Regions from separate parts of the Paenibacillus sp. 01T443 genome, predicted to be linked through region 1. Evidence: predicted binding sites of a transcription regulator. Region 1 holds the regulator's gene; each other region holds the start of a gene.
The links. Region 1 encodes LexA, which represses DNA repair genes until DNA is damaged. Its sites were predicted from a motif close to CGAACATATGTTCG; they were not measured.

Region 1 (6,122 bases):
TACCTTCTGCGTGAAAAGGTAATCCATCGACAATCCATTTGATTTGTTTTATAATCATTATATCATTTAATCTCTATAGGAAAAGAGGGAATGTTCATGGCTGAAATTAGAATTCGCAATACAGAGGAACGGATTCAAGGGGAAGAGGCTGTCCGTTCATTTCTAGAACAGCAAGAGGTGCTTTACGAGCACTGGAACCCAAGCAAGCTGGCAGAAGGACTTCAGCAAAAATTCGTACTTTCTGACGAAGATAAACAAGAAATTTTGGCAACATATGACGAAGAAATCAAAGACCTCGCTGAGCGCCGCGGTTATAAAACATGGGATATCATTGCCTTATCCGATGCTACTCCTAATCTAGACGAGCTCCTTAAAAAGTTCGAAAACGTACACACGCATACGGAAGATGAAGTTCGTGCGATCACTGCAGGACGCGGCATCTTCATTATTAAAGGTACAGATGATGTAGGTTATTTTGACGTTGAGCTGGAAGCTGGCGACGTGATTTCCGTTCCGGAATACAAACCGCATTTCTTCACGCTGATGGATAACCGTCAAATCGTTGCCGTTCGTCTTTTCATTGAAACAGAAGGCTGGATCGCTCATCCTTTTGCTGACGAGAAGTTCGCATCCAACCAGGCTTAATACGTTCTAAAATAATGCAAGCCCCTCGTAAGCTGCAATTGCAGACAATGAGGGGCTTTTTATTGCTATTATTTAAAGCTCAAGCAGCTGCAAAAGCTCTTCTAAATGTTTGATTTCATGGGTAGGAATGATTTCGTCATTACGGACGGCGCCATGGCGATTAATCCATACCGATGTCATTCCAATCGTATTCGCGCCGAGAATGTCCGTTGTCAGCTTATCGCCAACCATAATCCCATGCTCTGTCTCGATACCAAGTCTCTCAAGCGCATGCTGGAATATCGCAGCAGTAGGCTTCCCTTGCCCAAACTCGCCCGAGATTATTATATGATCAAAATAAGGCAGCAGTTCCGGAACGCCAGCTAACTTTTCTCTTTGCAAGTCAGGAGATCCGTTCGTAAGCAGTAACAACTTATACTTACCTTTGAGTGCGTCCAGCACTCGGAATGTTTCTTCATATACGATGGGACGTGAGCGGCGTTCTGCAGGGAATTGCTCAGCTAGAATTGCGCCTAATTCTTCATTATCAACGCCAAGCGCCTTCAAACCCTGTGTCCATGCCGCTTTCCGGTATCCTGGCGCAAGACTCTCGAGCTTGCGGAATTCCTCCTGCTCACCTTCGCGGAAGGGCGCCCACAATCCTTCAAAAGGATTGATTCCGATCATTTTTGTAAATGGAAAAGTTTCATACGATTCATAAAGCGCTCTTGCTTCACGGCGCACCGCCTCCTCAAGGGCGTCTGGATCAACTCCAGTTGCTGCAGCTGCCGCTTGGCATGTTGCTTCGAAAGCTTCCTTAACGCTGCGGTCATCCCACAGTAAAGTGTCATCTAGATCAAATAATACTGCATGTTTAGCCATCGTTGTTCGAACTCTCCTACTTATTTATTTTTCCTGAAAAGGAATGCCGTTTGCTTGCGCAAACACTTTCAGCTTCGCGCTAATTTCATCCGTTGGAAAACGGTTCGTTAATTTAGAGAACACCCAGTTACCGCCTTTGTGCTGCTCTACGATAACATAACCCTTTTGTGCGCTAAATCCTTTAATTGCAGAAGCAGGAATGCGTTTATCCCCTGTCAATCGGCGTGATTGTACAAAATCTTTGCCAATCGTAATATACGGGCGTCTAAAGAAAAAGAGGACCGCGAGTAAAATATAGCAGCCTACCGTGATCCAAAACATCGTATCCATTTTGAATTGGGACGAGCTTTGCATCAAAATAACGTACATTCCGATAAATAAAATCAATAAGATTGGTGCGATGTAATTACGTCCAATAATTTTATCGGATTTCTCGGCGTTAAACACGATTTGGCCATTGCCTTGTTTTTTGCGTTGTTTATTTATTTCGGTCATATTTTTGCGCACCTTGCGCTCCCAGGAACGTGACAAGCTCATTCTCCTCCTAATTTAAAAAGCCCTATTCAAACGGTCTGCGGAATTTATCGATAAAGCGATTCGGATAATCATCTGGAAGCGCACTGACTTGCTCCAAACGGTTCCAGACTTCTTCTGGCATTTCCCAGCCTATTGCACCGATATTATCTTCAAACTGTTCTAATTTGCTGGCACCGAATATCGGCGAAGTAATTCCTTCGCGTTGAATCAGCCATCTTAACGCAACTTGTGCAGGCGTTTTACCAAGCTCATTTGCTGCTTCCAGCAGTGTATCAAGAATGACGAAATTTTTGTCCGAGGCTCGATTAATCCAGGCGCTCTCGCCTACCTTCGAAGTCATCCGACCTTCCTTAGGTTCTTCTCTGGTATAACGCCCAGTAAGAAATCCTCCGCCAATGGGAGCCCATGGAATAATGCCTACCTTTTCCTCTAAGCAGAGCGACATCATTTCTCGGTCCATTTGTCTGCTTACTAAGCTGTATTGCGGCTGAATGGATACAAAACGGACATAGCGGTTTGCATCGCTACATGCCAACGATTTCATCAATTGCCATGCAAAAAAATTAGAACAACCTATGTAGCGAACCTTGCCTGAGGTAACAAGGTCGTCAAGCGTGCGAAGCGTTTCTTCGATTGGTGTTGCATGATCCCATACATGTACCTGGTACAAATCAATATAATCGGTTTGAAGTCGTTTTAGGCTGGCTTCAACACCATCCATGATATGTTTGCGCGATAATCCCACGCCATTGATATTTTTGGATGTGGTCATCCTTACCTTTGTTGCCAGTACAATATCAGAGCGATTGTGTTTAATCGCTTTCCCGACGATCTCCTCGGAACGGCCGCTTACATATACGTCAGCAGTATCCAGAAAATTGCCGCCTCGGTCAACAAAACGATTGATCATCTCAATCGAATCCTCTTCACTTGTTGTGTTGCCGAAGGTCATCGTTCCCAAACAAAGCTCAGAAACCGCCAGTCCACTTTTGCCTAATAGTTTGTAATTCATCTAATCACCCTTTCTTGGATATTAAATGATGTCTTTAGACAATAATTAATGCTTGATATTATCCTTATCATCCACAATTTCAATCGTTTCAAGCTGTTGTCGAAAATTGTTCTTAAAATTCGTTAAATACTGCTTGCGAAGCTCATCTCTTTCGGCAATTTCCGCATCGGTTAAGCCTTCAGATTTATTTTTACGAGCGAGCTCGTTAATCCGTTCAATTATTTTCGAAAATTCCATACCTTGCTCTACTCCTCTCATGATGAAAAACCACTACTCTATACTTTGACATTTTCGACGATCAGTTGTCAAGGCAAGGCATGTTCAAAACCTATACTTTTCACGTGGAAAATAAGCCTCTGGATTCAATTCCTATCCTCTGAAATGAGATGAATGAGGCAAATCAATCATTTATGCAAAAAAGCTTTCTGAAGCAAGTAGATTTAGTAATCCGCTTGTTCCAGAAAGCATATAGGTTAGTGTTATTAGCAAGCCATTGTAAATATCATTCAAATTATATATTTGGAATTATAAGCTTCTGTCCGGACTTAATCTCTGCTGAATGTAGTTCATTCCGATCCTTAATCAGATATACAACATATCTTATATCATGCTTAGAGTCAGTGAATTGTCTAGCAATCTCCCATAATGTATCTCCAGTACGAACAGTGATAACCTGCTCATCATTTGTTGCTGCTTCAGGAGAGCTCCCTGATGCATCTGTTCCCATCATTAAAAAGCTCGTGAATAATAGGATAAACAAAGCAGAACATACAGTAACCTTAACCGTATGACGCTTTAATAAGCGTACAATTACCTTTGAAAACTTCATTGCTTTGCTTGCTTCCGGCTTATGGATCGTTCTATAAAAGCTTGGACTAGTTATCATTTATCAGCACCCCAAACGTTTGTTCTGTTTTTAGATTACACGAACAGACGTTTGGTGTCAATGAAAAAATGCGAACCTTTGTACTTAAGAACTTATGTTTGTACGAACTCCGGTTCTATGTTATAATTTTTTGCAAACCTACTAATGGAGTGATTGCAGTGTCGAAGATTTCTAACCGACAACATTCGATTCTTGAATTCATCAAGAATGAAGTCCGGGAGAAAGGCTATCCACCCTCCGTTCGAGAAATCGGCGAAGCTGTTGGATTGTTATCCAGTTCAACCGTTCATGGTCATCTTGACCGCCTGGAGAAGAAAGGTCTGATTCGCCGAGATCCTACGAAACCCCGTGCAATTGAGATCTTAGATCAAGAAGGCGTCGATGGCATTATCCCGCTTTCCGTAGCTAAGGTGCCGATTGTGGGCAAGGTTACAGCTGGTGTGCCTATCACTGCTACGGAGAACATCGAGGAGTATTTCCCGCTTCCTGCCCATTTTGTCGGAGACAGCAGCGTTTTTATTTTGAATGTTATGGGCGAGAGTATGATCGAAGCCGGCATTCATGATGGAGATTACGTTATTGTTCGGCAACAGCAAACGGCAAATAACGGTGAAATCGTTGTCGCCATGACAGAGGATGACGAAGCAACAGTTAAAACGTTCTATAAGGAGAAAAATCATATTCGCCTGCAGCCGGAGAATTCCACGATGCAGCCGATTTTACTCCAAAATGTAACGATACTTGGTAAAGTCATTGGACTTTTCCGCGACATACATTAATCGGATTGTAAATGTACATAAAGAAAAGGCTGGATCAGATGCACATGCGTCTTTGATCCAGCCTTTTCTTTGTTCGCTAAGCCCCTTCAACTTTCAACCAATCGTTTTCCTTAAAATTAGGCTGCTGGATGAATGCCTCTCCCAGACAAACACCCAATCAACGTACAATTATCCCGCATAACATACTGTGTACTCAACACGTAAGGAGGTGCATTGAAAAATGTCCGGTTACGTTGGTGGAGCTTTTACAAACACAGGCACAATTTTGGTTCTCTTCATTTTGTTGGTGATTATAGCTTGCAGCTGTATGGGTTTCGGCGGCTACTAATAACAGCCCCTATCCATTCTTTCTCTCTTAGCCTCTCGACTCAAACGCAAAAAGGCCCGTAAATCGGGCCTTTTTGCGTATCCGTTCCGATGAAACGCACAATCATTAACGAAACGTAAACAAGTATTGATCTTCACTTGAGCGCACTAGTAAATAATGATGGGCAAGTTACATAGGCAACCATAGAAGCATAGGCTGATCATATCAAAATAAGTATTGGAGGAGAACGTAATGGCATTCGGACCGCTCCAGCCCCCATTTTATCCCTATCCGCCTTCTTATCCTTATCCGTACCCTTATCCCTATCCTTATCCTTACCCAGAAGTGCTTCCACTCCCTTTTCCTTCGCCTTTTGGCTCTTTTGGAGGACCATGGTGGCATGGAGGGTTTCAAGGAGGCGGCTTCCCTGGAGGAGGTCCTGGCGGCTTTCACGGGGGGCCTCCAGGAGGCTTCCACGGCGGTGGCTTTCATGGCGGACATCGTCATTATTGTAAATAAATCAAATTAAAAGTCTTATCGATTCCAATCGTTCCGGCGGGGAATGTGTAGGTTTAGCCTAAACATCCCCCAGCAATTCGATATCAAAGATGCATCTTACCGAATGAATCCATCAAGAAGCTAACTTTTATCAGCTAGTTTGGCCATTTCAGAAATCATCTTGCTGTCCAAAATGGTTTTTGCATGTCCCGATTTTGCCGCTTGGATCATTGCTAGACCAATTTCCTTTAATGAAATCACATGCTTCGGCAATAGGGCGAGGAGCATTGGATACATCCACTTCAATGCAGAATAGTATCCGTGTGTATTATTTAAACCTTTGGTAGGATGAATGTATCCAGGCCGGAACATATATGCGCCTTTTAAAGGTAGCTGTAACAGTGCATTTTCTGTTTTCCCTTTCACTCTAGCCCACATGCTTTTCCCCCGCTCCGTACTATCGGTTCCACTGCCTGATACATAACAGAAAACCATATCCGGGTTCTTGCTCGAAAGAATACCTGCCATGTATAGCGTCAGATCATACGTCAGATGACTATATTTTTCTTCATTCATGCCAACAGAGGATACGCCTAG
Region 2 (6,122 bases), 410 kb from region 1:
CTTGCAAAAAACAGTAGTTTGCTTTGCCCTCTTTTCCAGCGAGCAAATATTGCTTGCCAAGCAAATACCACCCCATTTGGTTATCAGGGTGCTGCTTTACAAATTGCTTCAAATATAATATGTCATCTGGAGAGTCCATCCCCCATCCTCCCAACATGTGGTATGTTTTCTTTATCGGCAGGATGGGTGCTTGTTTGTATCCCTTCAGCATTTTACTGTGCGTACAGAAAACAGAAAAAAGCTCCTCTTCGCAGTTTAAGCATGCGATGAGGAGCTTTGCTTCCGATTATGATTTAGTAATTAAAAGGAACGTCTGCAATTTTGATTGAATCAGTAGGACAGCCGTCAGCCGCATCCTGCAAATCATCAAACAAATCTTCCGGAATCTCTGTGTTTCCTTTGTTTCCGTCTGCTTTATAAATAACTTCTGCAAGACCTTCATCATCATAATCATAAATGTCAGGAGCGGTTGCTCCGCAAGCTCCACAAGCGATGCACGTATCTTTTTCAACCCAAGTAAACTTACCCATGGAAATTCCCTCCCAAATAAAAATATACGGAATAATCTCGTCTCTGATCAGTCAAGCTTCATTCATCAATATATAACAAACTATCATCCTTTTGCAAGGATGTACCGCGAATTCGTTTATTCCTAATTAAGGTTGATGGGTCATCACCAAGCATTCCCGCAGTCAGAACCGCGTCCTCTCCGTATTTGTCGCGGAGTCGGTCCATCGCTTTGGTTAATGCTTCCTTCCGCGGCTGCTGCTCATAGCTGAACAAATCAAGCTGAAGGGCCGTATCGTCCAGCGGCGTGAGATTTTGAAGGGTGATTCCGAGCAGACGGATTGGCTCGCCAATCTTCCAATGCTTCTCATACAGCCTGCAGGCTTCCCTGTAAAATACATCAGCCTCCTGTGTTGGGGCAGCCAATGTATGAGAGCGGGTAATCGTTGTCATATCCGGCTTGCGGATCGTAATCTGAACCGTTGTCGCAACTAACTTTTGCCTGCGCAGTCTTCGTCCAGTCTGATCGGCTAAATTGAGCAGCACCCTGAATACATCCTCGCGGGTCGTTAAGTCGCTCGGAAGCGTCGTTGTATGTCCGATCGACTTATTCCGCTCCCTGTTCGGATTAACCTCAGCGTGGTCAATTCCGTGCGCAGCGGATTTCATCCATGAGCCTACGACACCAAAATGCTTATTTAGCATGTGTTCCTCGGCAGCCGCCAGCTGCCCAATCGTACGAATGTTTAGCTTTGCAAGCTTATCAGCCGTTTTTTTGCCTATTCCGAACAACGTATCGCATGATTTATCCCATAATACACTTTTCACATCACGAATTCGCAGCACTGTTAGTCCGTTCGGCTTCTTCATATCCGAAGCCATCTTCGCAAGCAGTTTGTTCGGGGCCAAGCCAATCGAGCATGGAAGCGTCCACTCCGACTGGATTCGCTTCTGCAGGGATTCTGCAATTTCTAGCGGCGTCCCAAACATTTTCGACCCCGTGATATCCATATAGCACTCATCGATCGATACGGCCTCCACAAGCGGCGTATATTGTCTGGCGATAGCCATGAATCCCTGAGAATATTTTCGGTAAAGCGTAAAATCAGGCTTTATTAGTATAAGCTCGGGGCATAGCTGAAGTGCCTGTCTTACCGTCATTCCCGTCTTAATTCCTCTGTTTCTTGCCAAATAGGAGCAGGTAACCAAAATACCCTTTCGCTGCTCCACGCTTCCGGACACCGCTGTAGGCTTGTTCTTGTATTTCTCAGGCTCTTCGGCTTCATGGACGGAGCAATAAAAAGCATTCATATCTAAATGAATGATAACACGGCCTTTAGCCGGATAATGATCATTTGTATTTTTCATAATCGAGTTAAACACCGCCTAATTGAAGCAATAAGCGAACATAAGTTTGATCAACCCAAGCATACAATTCCAGTAGGGTCAAGTCAACGACAGCAGGTCTAGCCACAAAAATTACTTTTTTCCCCTCTACTTTCGTGAAGACAAGTGTTATAATAGTAAATTATGATTTGAATAGGCAATCAACGAAGGAGGCGTCCCGTTAATGACAAACAACATTTCCATATTTGATACGACGCTGCGTGACGGTACTCAAGGTGAAGGCATCAGCCTGTCAGCGGATGACAAATTAAAAATCGCCCAGAAGCTCGATGCGTTGGGCGTTCATTATATTGAAGGCGGCAATCCAGGAAGCAACAGCAAGGATATCGAATTTTTCCAACGGATCAAAGCATTCAACCTTAACGCCAAAATCACCGCATTCGGCAGCACACGCCGCAAGAACAGTTTGGCTGAGCAGGATGCAAGTCTCGTCCGCATCGCTGAATCGGGGGTTCCGGCCGCAACGCTTGTAGGCAAGTCATGGGACTTTCATGTACATACTGCCCTGCAAACGACACTAGAAGAAAACCTTTCGATGATTTATGATTCGATTGCTTTTTTAAAGCAAAACGAAATGGAAGCCTTGTTTGATTCCGAGCATTTCTTCGACGGCTACAAGAATAATCCGGAGTACGCAATATCCGTATTGAAGAAAGCACAAGAGGCTGGAGCGAACTGGCTGGTCCTTTGCGATACGAATGGCGGTACGCTTCCGAGCGAAATTCATGAGATCGTTTCGCGGGTTAAGCAAGAATTGGTTACACCGATCGGCATTCATACGCATAATGATTGCGAGCTTGCAGTCGCTAACTCCCTCGCAGCTGTTGAAGCCGGCGCGCGTCAAGTACAGGGAACGATCAATGGCTATGGCGAACGATGCGGCAACGCGAATCTATGCTCGATCATTCCTAACCTGCAAATTAAAATGAACTACGACGTTTTGCCGGAAGAGAAGCTTCGCGTGCTCACTAGTACGGCACGGTATATTAGTGAAATCGCGAATGTACATATGCCGGTTGGCCAAGCTTATGTCGGCAATGCAGCATTCGCGCATAAAGGCGGCATTCACGTCTCCGCCATTATGAAGGACTCCAAAACCTATGAGCATATTCAGCCGGAGCTTGTAGGCAATAAGCAGCGTATTCTCGTTTCTGAGCTCGCGGGACAAAGCAATATTATTTCCAAAGCCAAAGAGCTTGGACTTGACGTTAATGCAAACAATGAAAAAACGAAGCTCATAATGGATCAAATCAAAGATCTGGAGCATCAAGGCTATCAGTTCGAGGGCGCTGACGCTTCTCTCGAGCTCCTGCTGCGTGAAGCATTCGGCGGCGAGGTTAAGGAAGTGTTCACGGTTGAATCCTTCAAAATGCTCGTAGAAAAAACAAACGGTCAAATGATTTCCGAAGCTATCGTCAAGATTAACGTTGGCGGACAGCAGGTTTACACGGCAGCTGAAGGCAATGGTCCTCTTAACGCGCTCGATAACGCCCTGCGCAAGGCGCTGGTGCAGTTTTATCCCAAGATCGAAAGCATTCACCTATCCGATTATAAAGTTCGTGTCATCGACGAGAAGGACGCTACAGCCGCTAAGGTCCGCGTACTAATCGAATCAACAGGACTTGATAACACATGGAGCACAGTCGGCGTTTCCAACAATGTCATCGAGGCAAGCTGGGAAGCACTTGTCGACAGCATCCGTTATGCGCTGCTCAACATGGTTAAGGTTGATAATACGCATGTCGATCCGCTTGATCGCATCGGGCTTGTAAATCATTAATAAAAAAGGGTTGGCTGGATATCACATTGTGATATCCAGCCAACCCTTTTTTTATATAAGATTTTATAAGTATTCTCTTCTAAATCCGCAAACCGAGCTTTCTTCGCCAAAGGACGGCTGCAGCCATTTACGCCTGGTTACATCCACTTTTCAATCAACCGCTGCCATTCTTCATAGGGGATGACACCGTTAATACGTTCCCTAATGACGCCTTTACTATCAATAAGGAAGGTTGTTGGAAACGTATCTACCTTATATTGTTTCGTAACATCGCCCACCCGGTCCATCAATATCGGAAACGTAAACTCATGCTCATTCACAAAATCCCTGGCAGCCCGCTCTTTATCATATTTGGTTGCGTTTACGCCATACAGCTGAATGGCATCGCCATATTGCTCATGCAAACGCTGCAGATCTGGCGCCTCAAGCTCACAGGGTCCGCACCAGGATGCCCAAAAATTAACGAAGGTAAGCTTGCCCTGCTGCCCTCCTATTTCGTAAGACTGCTCATCAAGTGCGGGAAGCTTGAAAACAGTTGCTTCGTATCCCGCCTTCGGTTTAAAATCCCCCGCTGGAGCCGCCAGCGTAACAGATTTCGTACCGTCATCTTTATATTGAAATACAGCTAATCCCGCAAAAAGCAGCGCAATGGTAAAAAGAGCAATAACGCGTTTCATGACGTACCTTCCTTCTCTCGCAATATCATTTTCATGTATGGCTCCATGGTATCATGCACCGAATGGAAGCTCAAGGCAAGTGGCATATTAGCCATAAAAACGTCACGTTTATTGGTGTCTTGCCTTTTGTGCTTGTCCTATTATCGGTAACTGTCGCATCGTTCATACACAATCTGCTCCGATTAGCGAGCTTGGACCTATTTCGTTCCACTTAACTTATATGTTAACTTATATGAATGACTAAGAAGGAGGCGTTAATATGGAAGCGCAGCAATCGAAAGGCATGATCACCAAATCCGCATATGATCTGCTTATAAGCATTTGTAAACACGCTCGGCCTATGGAGGCTTGCGGGATCTTAGTTAGCAGCCAAAAAACAATGCAGGGTGAAAACCCAACCATAATCGATACGATCATTCCGATCTCCAATAAACATATCAATCCCACTCATTCGTTTACCTTCGATCCAGCCGAATGGACTGCCGCTTATTTTGAAATGCAAAAAAACCGACAAACGCTTGTCGGCTTGTTTCATTCTCATCCGCGTACAGAGGCCATTCCGTCTTCTAGCGACTCTGAAGGCTTTCTGCCAGCATCTGAGCTATCCTATTGGATTGTTTCATTACGCAACATCGAAACGCCTCACGTACAGCCCTACCGTCGCACGGAAGGTACATTTATTCCCATGCAATTAGTGCTTGCTTAAATAAGCATAAAGATCGCCCAGCGTCGTAATATTCCTCTCCAGAATACGAGCGAGATAGTTTTGCCATAACTTGGCCGTCATAATCGAATCCTGCAGCGCGTGATGCCGTTCCGTTATTGGAATACAGCAGCTATCCAGAAGTTCATCCAAGCTGTACCCTTCCAGGTTCGGCTCCAGCCACTTCGCTACCATCATCGTATCCAGCACTCTGTGGTTTAAATTAATTTTAGAGGTTCGCCATAATGCCGCGTTCAGAAACTGCTTGTCGTGGCCCGAAGCATGCGCCACGAGCAGTCGTCTGCCGACAAACTCCATAAAATCGTGAAGCACCTGCATTAAATCAGGTGCATCCTGCACCATTTCGTTTGTAATGCCCGTCAGCTCAACAATCGCTTTCGGTATTTTCCGTTTGGGATTAACGAGGCTGTAGAACGTTTCGTTCTCCATGATTTCACCGCCCCGCAGCAGTACGGCTCCAAACGAAATAATTTCATCACCGTTATTAGGATAGAAACCCGTTGTTTCCAGATCGAATACAATGACCTCAAGCTCCTTAAGCGGCATGTCGAACATCGATTGCTTACGCTGTTCTTTATTGACATTACGAATAAACGCCATTTGCTGCGCATTTTGAGAGCCTAGCATAGAAGCGATGGCAGGCGTAAATCCTCCCATTTTGTATAGGTTCCACATCCGACCGACGCCTTTTTGTTCCTTCATTTCCCCACCGCCTTAAGTAAGCCTGCCCATTGTTTGCTTAAAAACTGCTCTTTGCAGTTTCTTGCCCAGGCGCAGACTACTCTTTAATTCATCAGTCATTTCCTTCGTCAATTTACGGCTCGACATCTTGCCATTATTCGCATATAAGCCATCCGAATTTTGTTCGGTCGTCATTAATCGGAGTCGCAGTAAAATACGAAAAGCTTGATCGTAAATGGCGGCGTCCTTTTCAGACATCTTGCCCGCGTGTACGAGCATTTTGATTCTCTCTAATGTGGATGTTTCGCGAATGCCTTCCTGAATAGATAAAAGCCTGATTGAATTG
Region 3 (6,122 bases), on a different contig from region 1:
CAAAGGCAAAGTAGCCATGACAATTGGAGAATACGGCTATATCAATGAGCTCAAAAAAGCATCGGATAACGCATCGAAAATTAAAGATTTCGAGCCTGTTGATTGGGACGTTGTTACGGTACCGGTTCATCCGAACGATCCAGAGGTCGGCGGCAACATTTATCTGAGCCAATTGATGGGTATTAACAGTAAAGCGCAAAATGATAAAGATGCATGGGAGTTCATCAAATTTTCGAACAGCAAGGAATGGGCTAAGCTGAAGTCGAGAAGCTTGTACGAGATGGTTGCCCGCAAGGAGTTCTTGACGCCAATCGGAGGCTTGCAATACAACATGGACGCTTTTACTTCCCTTAAGCCGCTTCCTCCAACGAGCACGGATTCCGAAAAAATATTCCGCGAGAAACCAGGTATTTGGGAAGCGCAGCAACCAGGCAACGAGTTATTCCAAGAAGTGATTAAAAAGACGAAAACAGCAAAAGAAGCGCTTGCCGAGTGGGAAACCCGCGGTAACGCTGTGCTGGAACGCTTGAAAACGAACCCTAACGGTGGCGTAGACGGCGGTGGCGGCGCAATTGACATTATGCCAGTACCAAGATAACTAATACAATAAAAAGCCCGCAAACGATCCTAGCGTCGTTTGCGGGCTTTTTCCTACTATAAGGCTAACCTCTTAGAAGAAACGACTGATAGGCGGTCCAGGAGCCGTTATCGGTCTGATAAAGCAAGTGTACGCGATCTATTCTCGAAGATAGGTCAATGACCTGCATGCGTAGGTTGCCATATACATCATGAAGTTCATCTGCAGAGAGCTCTTGCCCAATAGTGACATGCGGCGTGAATACATACTTAGGCTCTGCGATAGTCATAGGTCCGCTGCAAACCTTATCATGGAGCTGCTGCATGGGGACTGTGTCCTGAAGCGCAAGGTAAAGCACGTGATTGACCGGATAGAAGGTAGAGACCCGGTTCAATTGAATGGAGAACGCAGGCATCGCGGATGTGATTTGCTCTAAATGGTTCACAGCTGCCTGCAGCTCGTCATCCGACCACTCCTCAGCTTCTCTTAGCGTTAGATGAGCAGGAATGGCTGAGTAATGCGGATCAAGCCGTCTTCGCCAGCTATTCGCGAAATCCTGTACATGTTTTTCCGGAAAAACGACGACACCATATAACATGGTCTTCAGCTCCTTCAAAATGACCTAATTTGAGTATACCCGATTTGTATAAAATTTAAGAAGTTGAAAAATTCATCATTTTTGAACTTAAGGAGAGGCGAATGGGATTCATGTGATTGTAAAGGCTTATGGTTATGTTTACTTGTATTATCTCATGTTTGGGGTATCCTAATGGCTACAACCTTTATTGAGGCAGCGACATGCTGTTTATCCTATAAAACAGTGGAGGGATTCGCATGAGATGGGTGTACTGGGTTCGCCTATACGAGACGAAATTTCAAGCGGGGTGCCTAGTTAGAAGAATGGAAAACGACTGGTGGGTTCACGGCTACGAAAGTCCCCGTGAAGTCGAAGTTTTTCGGTCGCGCAAGGGGCGGTTCGGGGTCAGATTTATTCCTTAAAAAAGAATAAAAAATAAAATAGAATATTTTGCTTGACTTAAATCATGCTCATATAGTATATTATTTTATGTCGCCATTTCAAGAAGCTTTGCTCAAATGGATATACGTCGCGGGGTGGAGCAGCCCGGTAGCTCGTCGGGCTCATAACCCGAAGGCCGCAGGTTCAAATCCTGCCCCCGCAACCAACCTTTCGATGAATACGTTGAAATATACGTTTTTCGAGGGCCCTTAGCTCAGTTGGTTAGAGCGGTCGGCTCATAACCGATTGGTCGGGGGTTCGAGTCCCTCAGGGCCCACCATAAGCAAAACCTTCACAACATGCCGGGGTGGCGGAACTGGCAGACGCACAGGACTTAAAATCCTGCGGTGGGTGACCACCGTACGGGTTCGATTCCCGTCCTCGGCATACCTCGAAAACCTTGAGATTTCAATGGTTTTCACGAAGTACATAATACCATTCAATAATAATTTATTGAATGGTAAAAGGAAGCAGCACCTCATAAACGCAGTTTACTCGTTGAAAAACGAATGAATCGCGAAGAGGTGCTTTTTTCTTTGTCCGAAAAGCTCTATCCAGTCTGACGAAAGAACACGATAGCGGTAACTAGTTAAGATGTTGTAAACAATCCAATTGAATTTGAAGATTTAATGCGGCAACAGCTAGATTTAATTAGAAGTTGTCTTATTCGTAATTTATTTGGACTTACACTGACTTGCTACAGGGATGTTCTTATAATGCTCGTTAGTATGTTGGAGAAGAGAGGAATTAAACGTTTAATTGATGTTAATGCAGGTTCAATCTATGAGTGTGTTTCAGCCAAGAGAGATGAAGGAGCTGTAGACGCGCAAAAGACAGGTAATTAAATAACATCAATAAAGCCGATTTCCTTCTGAACTAGGGGGGAAGTCGGTTTTATTAATTTTGTTTCCATCAAGTCATTATTGATAATAGAACAAGTGTTTGCATATAATAAATACACCAATCTACAAGGATGGTGTATTCGATGAGAAAGAAGTTAGTAGCAAACAGTTTATGGGAATCAAGTCGTATGATGCTGCCGGAGCATATTGTGAGCATAAATGAACATGCATACCAACAAAAGAAACGATCACGAATTCATCTTGATGAACAGGAATGGGAGAGTATCTCAAAGGCCGTTGAGAAGCGTAGATCAGTTAAAAGGTCGTATTATGATTGATGGAGAATGGTTCTAAATCAAAGACATCGAAGGTGTCCAATTTGAGGATTGATCGTCAGAAACTAATCGAACATCTTGAGTTTAACGCTGAGCAACTTCGATTGAAGATTGATGGCTATGATGAAGCGAAAAGCATCGATAGCGGAATGATTCTGATGTGGGTTGCAAAGAAGGTTATGCTCACTCATTTATTGGACGATTTGTATAAAGGGAAGTTTGACGAAAAAAAATCCGGTCACTCTTAAAAGTGGCTTTTTACATGCCTGAAGGAGCTGAACCGGTGAGAAACCTTACCGAAAATATTAGATCAATTTTCATTTGGAAACTATCCATTGGTTTTTTATTTTGTATAATGCTAAATAAAAAGTGACATACTTATATCCACATAAATATATGGAGGTCGTAATATGAGTGTCACGTTTTTTGGTCAGTTAAAAGATAGGAAACTGATACAAATCAGAGGAAATATTGAGATGATTAGAGAAGATATAGTGAAATTCGAAAATACTCTAAGGGAATATGAATATGTGTTGCCTCTGATACCTGATGGATTTGAAATGAAGAAACACATAATTGAAGAATATCAGATGCGTAAATCCATACATAGTGCATTAACAGATGAGGTTTCACGTCTTGAGAGTCAGTCAATGCTAACAATTGTTCCTAAATGACTATTTGAATTGTTGAATTCAAAGGTAATAAAAAGAGCCTTCTCACTAGAGAAAGGCTTTTTGTTTTCAGTAATATAGAAGTATTAAAATGAAAGGTAGAGGAGCAAACAGACTCAAATCCGGTCTCCAGTTCCACAAGTGATGATTACCACCTTTTAGGGATTATTATTGATACATATATGAGCATGATTGCCTGATTGCCACGAACCGCGCGTAAAAACAGATGCCAAGGCAAAATAAAAAAAACTGCCTCGAATTGAAGGATGAGCAGGAGCGAATTCTAAATCGAATATACATAATAAGTATATGAATAAAAATATTGACAATTTCACAGAAAAGTATAATCCTTATAGAGAGGGGTGATTAGCATTAAATTTAATTTTATCGTGTTATTTTTCGCTGTTTTTTTGACTGCACAAGCTTTTAGTTTACATTCTGCCTTTGCAAGCGAATCAAGCGTATACAACCTGGAACTCAAAAAGTGGAAAATTTACAATGATGGAACCCATTCCATGGAAACGACAACAGGACTGAACAACGCTTTGCAGTGGGCAAAAACAAACGGGAAAACGACATTTAAAGTCCCAAGCGGCACCTATTTAATCGCTGCGGGGAAACGTATCAATATGGTAAGCAATATGGTTTTAGAGTTGGATAAAAACGCAATTTTCCAAAAAGAAAAGAATAGTTTGGAAATATATGATGTGATCTACATGGGTTCTGATGTCAAGAACGCCATTGTAAGAGGAGGCACATTGCGAGGAGATCGCGATACACATGATTACTCTAAAAAAGGACTCTATACAGGAGGTACTCACGAATGGGGATATGGCATTAATATCTCTGGCGCCGAAAATGTCATTGTCGAGAATATGAAAATTGAAAAAATGACGGGAGACGGTATCGCCATTGGCGGTGTCACCATCGCAGGATCTTACATAACAACGCCATTTCTAGAGCAAGGTAGTTTAGATGAAAATGGTAAGCCCATACCTGCTAAAGGCAAGATTCGCTCCGTAGGAAGAACACAAACGAATTTTGACAACAAAGCCTACAAAACACACCGCAATGTCCATATGTGGCTTCCTAAAGGTCTCACATCCGACAGTTATGACATTTGTTATTACCGATCGAATAACAGCTTTATTTCATGTGATAAAGAACGCAAAGCGTACTTCATCGGCTCTAACATTCCAGAAGGCGCTGATTATTTTCGAGTGGTCTTCAATGCATCTTCAGTTAAAAATGTAAATGTGAACCGAATGACGATTGATAACAGCAGAAATATTATCATTCAAAATAATGATATTGGTTATAATCGCAGACAGGGAATTACAGCTGGGGGCGAAGAAGTCCAAATTTTAAACAATAAGATCCATCACACGCGCGGGACTGCCCCAATGTCAGGCATTGACATCGAACCAGGATTCTTCCCAGCCATCAACCACCTTATCAAAGGAAATGAGTTTAATGCCAACAAAATTCAAATTGTACTGGCATACGGAGAGGGAGCGATAATTGAAGACAACACGTTTATACGTGGTGATGTGCCTGGCCATGTTGGCGTTCATATTCACGAAGATTATCAGAGATCGACCGTCAATAACAATAAATTCGATGGTTCTGGACTCACCTTGCTGCCTCAAAATATCAAAGCCACAGGCAATACGTTTAAAAACGCGCAAGTAAAATTGCTCGGAGGAAATATTGAGTTCGATAACGCAACATTAATCGACACGAGTCTAACTTTAGGCGAAAAAGCAGGTACAAAAGCAACCAATATCAATATCACCCTCAGCGGAACAAATAAGGAGGGAGCGCTGTACCTAGGAAAAAAAACCGCTCATCTTAAAAACGTAACGATCACAGGCGCCAGCGCAGCGAACACCATCATTTTCGGTTATGGATCAGATGAAAACATATACGAAAACTTAGTCATTGACAATGACGGCAAACAAAAGACGTTATTGACTTCAGGGAAATATTATAATTGTACACTGGATACAGCAGGCCTATCCATTAGTCGTTCCGGCAAATATTCACTTGATGATTGTGATATCACAGGAAAAAACAGTTTATTGAACGTCGAAAATTTGTACGGGGATAAAATGGAGGTTATCGTACAAAACTCGAATTTTGTTCTGACAGATAAAATCGGATACGCTGCGGCTGTTTATGTGTTGGGAACGGATAAAATAAGCTTTTTGAACAACACATTTACCGCAAATCAATTATCTACGGCATCTACCCCTTTTATGAAGTTTGGGCCTTACGGCTATCCTAAACTTACAAAAATCTTCAATGTCGTTGTAAAAGAGAATACGTTCCAAACCAATTTAGCTGTAAGCGGCATCCACACATCCAACGCGGGCACAGACAGCGCACCATACGTCATTGAAAACAACACCTTATACAACGCGAAGCTAGATTTAAAAGGTAATGATAGTAATAAAAACAACAAGTTGCTCCTGAATTAAAAAATAACCAAACCACCGCTATATAGGTGGTTTGGTTATTTTTTTGTTAACGGCGACTGTGCGAAAAAAGGTCTGGGATGCAGGCAAGCGGATTTTCATTGCTTTGGAGCTACCTAGCTTGATTAGAAGTTCTCAATCAGGCTTTCTAACGAAACCGTAATCTCTTGATCGGATTGACCAAGGGGATATATCCTCGCGG
Region 4 (6,122 bases), on a different contig from region 1:
AGATATGATCGCCAAGTGGAAGGAAGGCTATGAGGTCGTTTATGGCAAACGGCTTAAGCGCAAGGGCGAGACGGCATTCAAGAAGCTGACTGCGAAAATTTTCTATCGTACGCTGCGCAGCTTAACCAACGTTGAAATTCCTGTGGATACGGGTGACTTTCGATTAATTGACCGTAAGGTATGCGATGTGCTGCGTGGCTTAAAGGAGAAAAATCGCTTTGTGCGTGGCTTGGTCAGTTGGATCGGCTTCCGCCAGACGATGGTTGAGTATGAGCGGGAGGAACGTTTTGCAGGGGAAACCAAATATCCGTTAAAGAAGATGATCGCTTTTGCCATCGACGGGATTACCTCGTTCTCCTATAAGCCGCTAAAAATTGCAAGCTATATCGGCTTTACCTTGTCGTTTACAAGTTTCTTGTACCTGCTGGTCGTCATTTTTCAGAAGCTGTTCACTGGCAGCACGATTGCGGGCTGGGCCTCCATCGTAGCGGTTAACCTTTTGTTTAATGGCATTATTTTGATGCTCCTTGGCATTATCGGCGAATATATTGGCCGGATTTATGATGAATCCAAAAACAGGCCGCTTTATATCGTTCGCGAGGTACAGGGCTACTCTGAGAAAGATGCGAATCAACCAGAGAATGCAAACGTCTCGGAACGGGTTAAAGAGTATGGCTAAAATGGCTTCCAAAAAGGTTTTCTTTCAATTCTTGGCCTTTAATCTAGTGGGGCTGCTCAACACTGCAATCGATTTTCTGCTTTTCACCCTTCTTCTATGGTTAGGAACCTATTATTTAATCGCGCAGATCATTGCTTACGGAGCGGGAATGATTAACAGCTTCGTGCTTAACAGCCGATATACCTTTCATAAGAGAGACGGCCTCGTCTCAAAACCGCAGCAGATCAATAGAGGATTTAGGTTCGCCCTGTGGAATGCCCTCTTACTTGGAATTACACTGCTGCTTCTTGCCGCCTTTACAGAGTGGTGGGGAATGAACGAGGTCGTATCCAAGGTCATCGTAACGGTGATTACCGTGGCGCTGAATTTTTATGGAAGCAAGAAATGGGTTTTCGCAGTGAGCGGGTCGAGAGCAAAGAGCAGCTAACGAAAGGCGGGAAAAATGAAAAAAATATTATCTTATACATTAGTAATCGTGGGTCTTCTTATTTTACTTTATCCAAAAGCGAACGAATGGTACGACAACCGCCAACAGGATAAGCTGATGGCGGATTGGGAAGAAGCTAGCTTCGATGAAACGGCAGAGCAGCAGGCACAGCAGCAGTATGAGGATTTGACGGATCTGTTTAACGAGGAATCGGCAGCCGCGGCTGTGGATGCTGAACCTGAACCGACGATTGTACCTACGGATCCCGCCACGGATGCCCCATCAGCTGCTCCGGCAGCGCAGAAGCTCACACCGATCGCAACCATTAAGATTGACAAAATAAAGCTAAAGCTGCCTGTCCTCGAAGGAGCTACCCAGAAAAACATGAAATCCGCCGCCGCCCATTTAAAGGAAACAAGCGCGATAGGCCAGATCGGCAACGCGGCAATCGCAGGTCATCGCATGCGGTCGAAGGGAAGGTTGTTTAACCGGCTTGGCGAGGTAGAGGTCGGTGATAAAATCGTCGTGGATACAAAGGAAAAATCCTATACCTACACGGTCTATAAAGTATCGATTGTAAAACCAACGGACGTATCCGTGCTTAATTACAACAACAAAGACAAGCTGCTTACCTTAATCACTTGCGATCCGATCGTGAACCCAACGCATCGTTTAATCATCCACGCAAAAATGTAAGTGATAGAGCCCATTTTCTCCGCTTAACAGCACCAATGGTACCGCCCCTTCATAGTATAAGTTGACTGTATCCCTTAACCTTGTTAAACCATAAAAACCCGCGCAAGGAGGGGTGACAAACATTGAAAGGTAGCGACCATAAGAGCAAGTTTTTATTGACGCATCGTGAACGCGAGGTATTCGAGCTGTTGGTACAGGATAAGACAACAAGAGATATTGCACAGCAACTATTCATCAGCGAGAAGACCGTCCGCAACCATATTTCTAATGTGATGTAATTTGAAGCACACAAAATATATTTTGATGCAAATTTGATGCAAATCACCAAAAAGAGCAGCGAGGGATTACTCCTCCTGCTCTTTTTCTTTGATAATTTCAATGATTTGTTAGTAATGGTGCACAAATGGAAATTTAAAGTAAAAAGTGCTATTTCTTGTCATGTGAATGCCACCAATATATGAAAGCACTAATCGATAACAATGTAGCCGATGCAAAGTTATCAGGAGGTGATCCTTTATCTAACGGCAGGCGCTCAGAAACACGACGAGAACGAACGTTTGGTCTATCTGCTTGTAAGTGGACACCAAAAACCAAAATTTCTCATAATCGATTCTCGGGCGTCTGGCGGTGTTTTGAAATCTTCGTAAAGAGTCACCAACTTTGTTGCCGAACCCTCCAGCGTGGATTCGGCGACGTCTCAGCCAGCTCTGCAGGTTCGGTTGGCTACCGAGATCGAGACGAGGGGGAACGCCTTCGTCCTAGTAACACAGCCTGCGGAGTAATATTGATACTAATATTCCTGCCATCCTTTTGAATCATTAAATAAGTATATTTTTTTACTGAACCAATTAACCTTGATTTCTGATTGATTGTTTTTCTCTGGTGCCAACATTATAAGAGGCGAGAAAAGTAGAATTGCAATTATGAGTCCAATAATAATTTGTAAAATACTTTTCATATTAACGCTCCTTGTAAGTAGAATTAATTATTACTAGAATATCACATTCTGTATAAAGAACGAATTTGGATACGCCGATCCTGCAAGACAGTATGGTTTTGTCATTTCCCAACTGCCTTGTTTGCTGACTCATCCTCCTGGTCATTGACTGCAGGTGTAAGGATTGTGCTCGCAGCGGCTATGACATGCCGGATTAGATGTCATTTCTTCACTCTTGAATATAGAACATTTGTTCGCATATAATAAGAACATCAAATATGAGGGACGGTGTTCTAAATGGCGACAGGATCACGCAAGAAACTTGAAGGAAACGGAATATGGGAAAGCAGTCGAATGATGCTGCCTGAACATAAGGTCGCACTAAATAACTGGTCAAGAGATCAGCACAAACGTCCAAGAATTTATTTGGATGAGCAGGAATGGGAAGATGTATCGCGCTTTGTTGCAGAATCACTGCAACTCCGCGTGCCAATTAAACTAAAAATGTATCATGAACTTGAGGATCTAGAGATTAATGGAATCGTCGATCGAGTGGATCAGCATCAAAGTCGGTTCATGGTTGACGGTGAATGGTTTTTAATCCGAGATATCGAGGGTGCTGAGATTGAGCATTGATCGTCAAAAGTTAATTGAGCATCTTGAAGCAAATGCTGAGCAGCTGCGCATGAAGATCGATGGTTATGACGAAGCAAAAAGCATCGACAGCGGAATGATATTGATGTGGGTTGCTAAGAAGATCATGKTCACTCATTTGCTGGACGATTTGTATAACGGGAAATTTAACGAAGAAAAAAAGCCGCTTAGCGAACCTTGAATTCGCAAGCGGCTTTTACATAATGCATGTTATTGATTGTAACGGTGTGCTCATCTTGCTTCTCGATTACTCCACCGTAATCAATGATCTCGCCATCCTGCCAGGCGACAACAGGTGTTTGGTTAAAAATTGCGGCGGATAGATGAGCATCGGTGGTAAGGATGAACCCGGATTTAAACATACTTATGATTAACAGCTGCGTTATATCGAGAAGTAATTAGAGCGTCATTAAAGTCTGTCAAATCTTTTTGAGAAGATTCAATAACTATTTTTTCGCCTGTTTTAAGACTGATATTAATGGTATTGATGGGCTGAGGCGCTTTCAAATCAGTATAAGCAGGACCATTTGATGATGCAGAAATTGATTCAATTTCATTGTAAAGGTAAGTCTGTGCTTTATGGTTATTCAAATTAATAACGTAGAACCTCGAAACTCCAACAGCATATGTGATGTCACCTTGTCGAAAGGTTATTATTGAATTATCTTTTATGATGTTTACTATTTCATCTCGATCATCCATGTTATCACATCTCCTTTCATACCATAATTCGTCTTTTAAGAGGAATTTCCTTCCTATTGCCGAATAATGGTGACGAGGGAGGTGTTCAGAATGGGATCGAATGATATTTCAAATGAGTTTAAAGAAGCAGTTGTAAAATTGCATGAACAAAAAGACAACCATCTCGGTCAGATTGTGGCGAGTTACGAGGCTGTCCAATTGAAGTATGAGAAAGAATTAGAATTGGCTAAGATCTTAAACGATCCATCAGCTCTCTACCTTCAGGGAATTGTGGACGGATTAAAAATGGCTACAACGACTTTGAAGGCTTACAATGAAGGCATGAAAGATAAATCATGATTGATAAGGAGGCTGCTCAAATGAGCGGCTTTTTTATTTAAGTGTCTTAGGCCTATAAACTTACAATAACGAATCATTACCATACCAAAGAACTATAAATTCTTGTTGATAGAACATGAAAGTGTGTGTAGAATGTTCTTTATAACGAATTTGAGGTGGGTAATTGGAATGATTAAACGTTATGAAGAACTAGACTCGTTAAGAGGTATAGCAGCCGCGACTGTTGTATTGTGTCATTTATTACCGTTAGCGAATTTCGCGCTAATTAATAAATTAGACAAAACACCATTTCATTTACTATGGGCTGGACATGAGGCAGTTATCTTATTCTTTATTTTAAGTGGTTTTGTTTTATCGCTTCCTTTTTTCACCGATGGTAAAAGATCAGGTTATAAAGACTACTTAATAAGGCGAGTATGTAGAATTTATTTACCATACGCGATCAGCGTGATTATCGCCATTTTGTGCATGAAGTTATTTTACTCAATTGACTTTTTCATGTTAGGTGGCTGGTTCAATACTTCCGATAAACCAATATCGATTCAATTGTTGTTAAATCACGCTATACTGCTCACCGAGTTTGATAGCTATAGATTTAATATGGTTATCTGGTCACTCGTACATGAAATGAGAATCTCAATAATTTTCCCGCTTATTATGTTTTTAATAATTAAATTCAGTTGGAAACGCAATTTGTTATTGTCTATTTCAGGATCGATATTATTTTATGTTTTATATGTATTTTGTCTTAAGTTTTTTAGTTATGATGCGACGAAACTGCAAGGGTCTTACTTATATACTCTGCATTACATTGCATTTTTTATTATTGGTGCTTTATTAGCAAAAAATAGGCAATATTTTAGCAACTTATACGCAAAAATGGGCAAGCTTTTAAAGCTTTCAATATTGCTTGTTGGAGTACTAGCATACACTTATAATTGGTGGTTTTTTAATGACGTATCACTTTTTCACATCGTAATTATAAATGATTGGGTTATTTCAATTGGCGCAACTATTTTTATTTTGTTCTGCCTAAACTCAAGTGTAGTTAAACAACTGGTAACACTTAGACCCATTAGTTTTGTAGGTAAAATCTCTTACAGCTTATATTTGTATCATTTGATCGTTGCACTCTCAGTATCAAATTATTTAAGCGGGAAAGTATCTATGGTTTTAGTTTCAGGAATATCATTAGTACTTTCATTTGTTGTAGCGTCAATTATGTATTATTTAATCGAGAGACCGTCAATTTCATTAGGAAAATTTATAATCAATAAAATCAGAAATAGTAAGAAAAAAGTTATTGTAGATACACATTTAGATTTAAAGAAGTCTACGACGATTTAGGACATTTAGAATAAAAGCCGTTAGCGAACCTTGAATTCGCAAGCGGCTTTTATATAATGCATGTTATTGATCGTTACGGTGTGCTCATCTTGCTTCTCGATCACTCCACCGTAATCAATGATCTCACCATCCTGCCATGCAACGACAGGGGTTTGGTTAAACATTGCGGCGGAGAGATGGGCATCGGTGGTTAGGGTGAAGCCGGATTTAAACATTGTCCAATAATTTAGCGAATACACTGAGTATAGTTAAAATTGCTGCTATCAATACAACGGGGAGTATTATCTTTTTAAAAGTAAAATCTCCAAGTACGTCTAAGAATCTCATTGGTAACACCTCCT

Region 2: the regulator LexA is predicted to act here: its motif matches at 1,911-1,924, upstream of AC1DLI_RS02460 (DNA polymerase IV).
Region 3: the regulator LexA is predicted to act here: its motif matches at 2,527-2,540, upstream of AC1DLI_RS15490 (YolD-like family protein).
Region 4: the regulator LexA is predicted to act here: its motif matches at 2,983-2,996, upstream of AC1DLI_RS21905 (YolD-like family protein).

What each region holds. Positions count from the first base shown of each region.
Region 1 is NZ_JBFTPE010000001.1:91,536-97,657, forward strand. It holds gene AC1DLI_RS00425 (1,2-dihydroxy-3-keto-5-methylthiopentene dioxygenase) at 97-645, shown strand; gene AC1DLI_RS00430 (HAD family hydrolase) at 718-1,506, opposite strand; gene AC1DLI_RS00435 (hypothetical protein) at 1,531-2,043, opposite strand; gene AC1DLI_RS00440 (aldo/keto reductase) at 2,066-3,055, opposite strand; gene AC1DLI_RS00445 (DUF896 domain-containing protein) at 3,101-3,292, opposite strand; gene yneA (cell division suppressor protein YneA) at 3,567-3,941, opposite strand; gene lexA (transcriptional repressor LexA) at 4,100-4,720, shown strand; gene yjcZ (sporulation protein YjcZ) at 4,941-5,048, shown strand; gene AC1DLI_RS00465 (hypothetical protein) at 5,280-5,546, shown strand; gene AC1DLI_RS00470 (NAD-dependent epimerase/dehydratase family protein) at 5,667-6,122, opposite strand, start outside.
Region 2 is NZ_JBFTPE010000001.1:503,877-509,998, forward strand. It holds gene AC1DLI_RS02450 (L,D-transpeptidase) at 1-139, opposite strand, end outside; gene AC1DLI_RS02455 (ferredoxin) at 294-530, opposite strand; gene AC1DLI_RS02460 (DNA polymerase IV) at 589-1,875, opposite strand; gene cimA (citramalate synthase) at 2,078-3,694, shown strand; gene AC1DLI_RS02470 (TlpA family protein disulfide reductase) at 3,832-4,371, opposite strand; gene AC1DLI_RS02475 (M67 family metallopeptidase) at 4,631-5,077, shown strand; gene AC1DLI_RS02480 (exonuclease domain-containing protein) at 5,063-5,797, opposite strand; gene AC1DLI_RS02485 (DUF294 nucleotidyltransferase-like domain-containing protein) at 5,810-6,122, opposite strand, start outside.
Region 3 is NZ_JBFTPE010000008.1:344,389-350,510, reverse strand. It holds gene AC1DLI_RS15520 (ABC transporter substrate-binding protein) at 1-598, shown strand, start outside; gene AC1DLI_RS15515 (2'-5' RNA ligase family protein) at 663-1,175, opposite strand; gene AC1DLI_RS15510 (hypothetical protein) at 1,412-1,576, shown strand; tRNA gene AC1DLI_RS15505 (tRNA-Met) at 1,685-1,761, shown strand; tRNA gene AC1DLI_RS15500 (tRNA-Ile) at 1,799-1,875, shown strand; tRNA gene AC1DLI_RS15495 (tRNA-Leu) at 1,897-1,982, shown strand; gene AC1DLI_RS15490 (YolD-like family protein) at 2,569-2,775, shown strand; gene AC1DLI_RS15485 (hypothetical protein) at 2,817-3,020, shown strand; gene AC1DLI_RS15480 (hypothetical protein) at 3,183-3,446, shown strand; gene AC1DLI_RS15475 (right-handed parallel beta-helix repeat-containing protein) at 3,806-5,923, shown strand; gene AC1DLI_RS15470 (H-type small acid-soluble spore protein) at 6,046-6,122, opposite strand, start outside.
Region 4 is NZ_JBFTPE010000011.1:144,639-150,760, reverse strand. It holds gene AC1DLI_RS21925 (glycosyltransferase family 2 protein) at 1-679, shown strand, start outside; gene AC1DLI_RS21920 (GtrA family protein) at 681-1,106, shown strand; gene AC1DLI_RS21915 (class D sortase) at 1,122-1,802, shown strand; partial or broken gene AC1DLI_RS21910 (LuxR C-terminal-related transcriptional regulator) at 1,925-2,077, shown strand; gene AC1DLI_RS21905 (YolD-like family protein) at 3,037-3,375, shown strand; gene AC1DLI_RS21900 (hypothetical protein) at 3,365-3,574, shown strand; gene AC1DLI_RS21895 (hypothetical protein) at 3,561-3,755, opposite strand; gene AC1DLI_RS21890 (hypothetical protein) at 3,748-4,095, opposite strand; gene AC1DLI_RS21885 (hypothetical protein) at 4,186-4,434, shown strand; gene AC1DLI_RS21880 (acyltransferase family protein) at 4,603-5,781, shown strand; gene AC1DLI_RS21875 (hypothetical protein) at 5,802-5,996, opposite strand.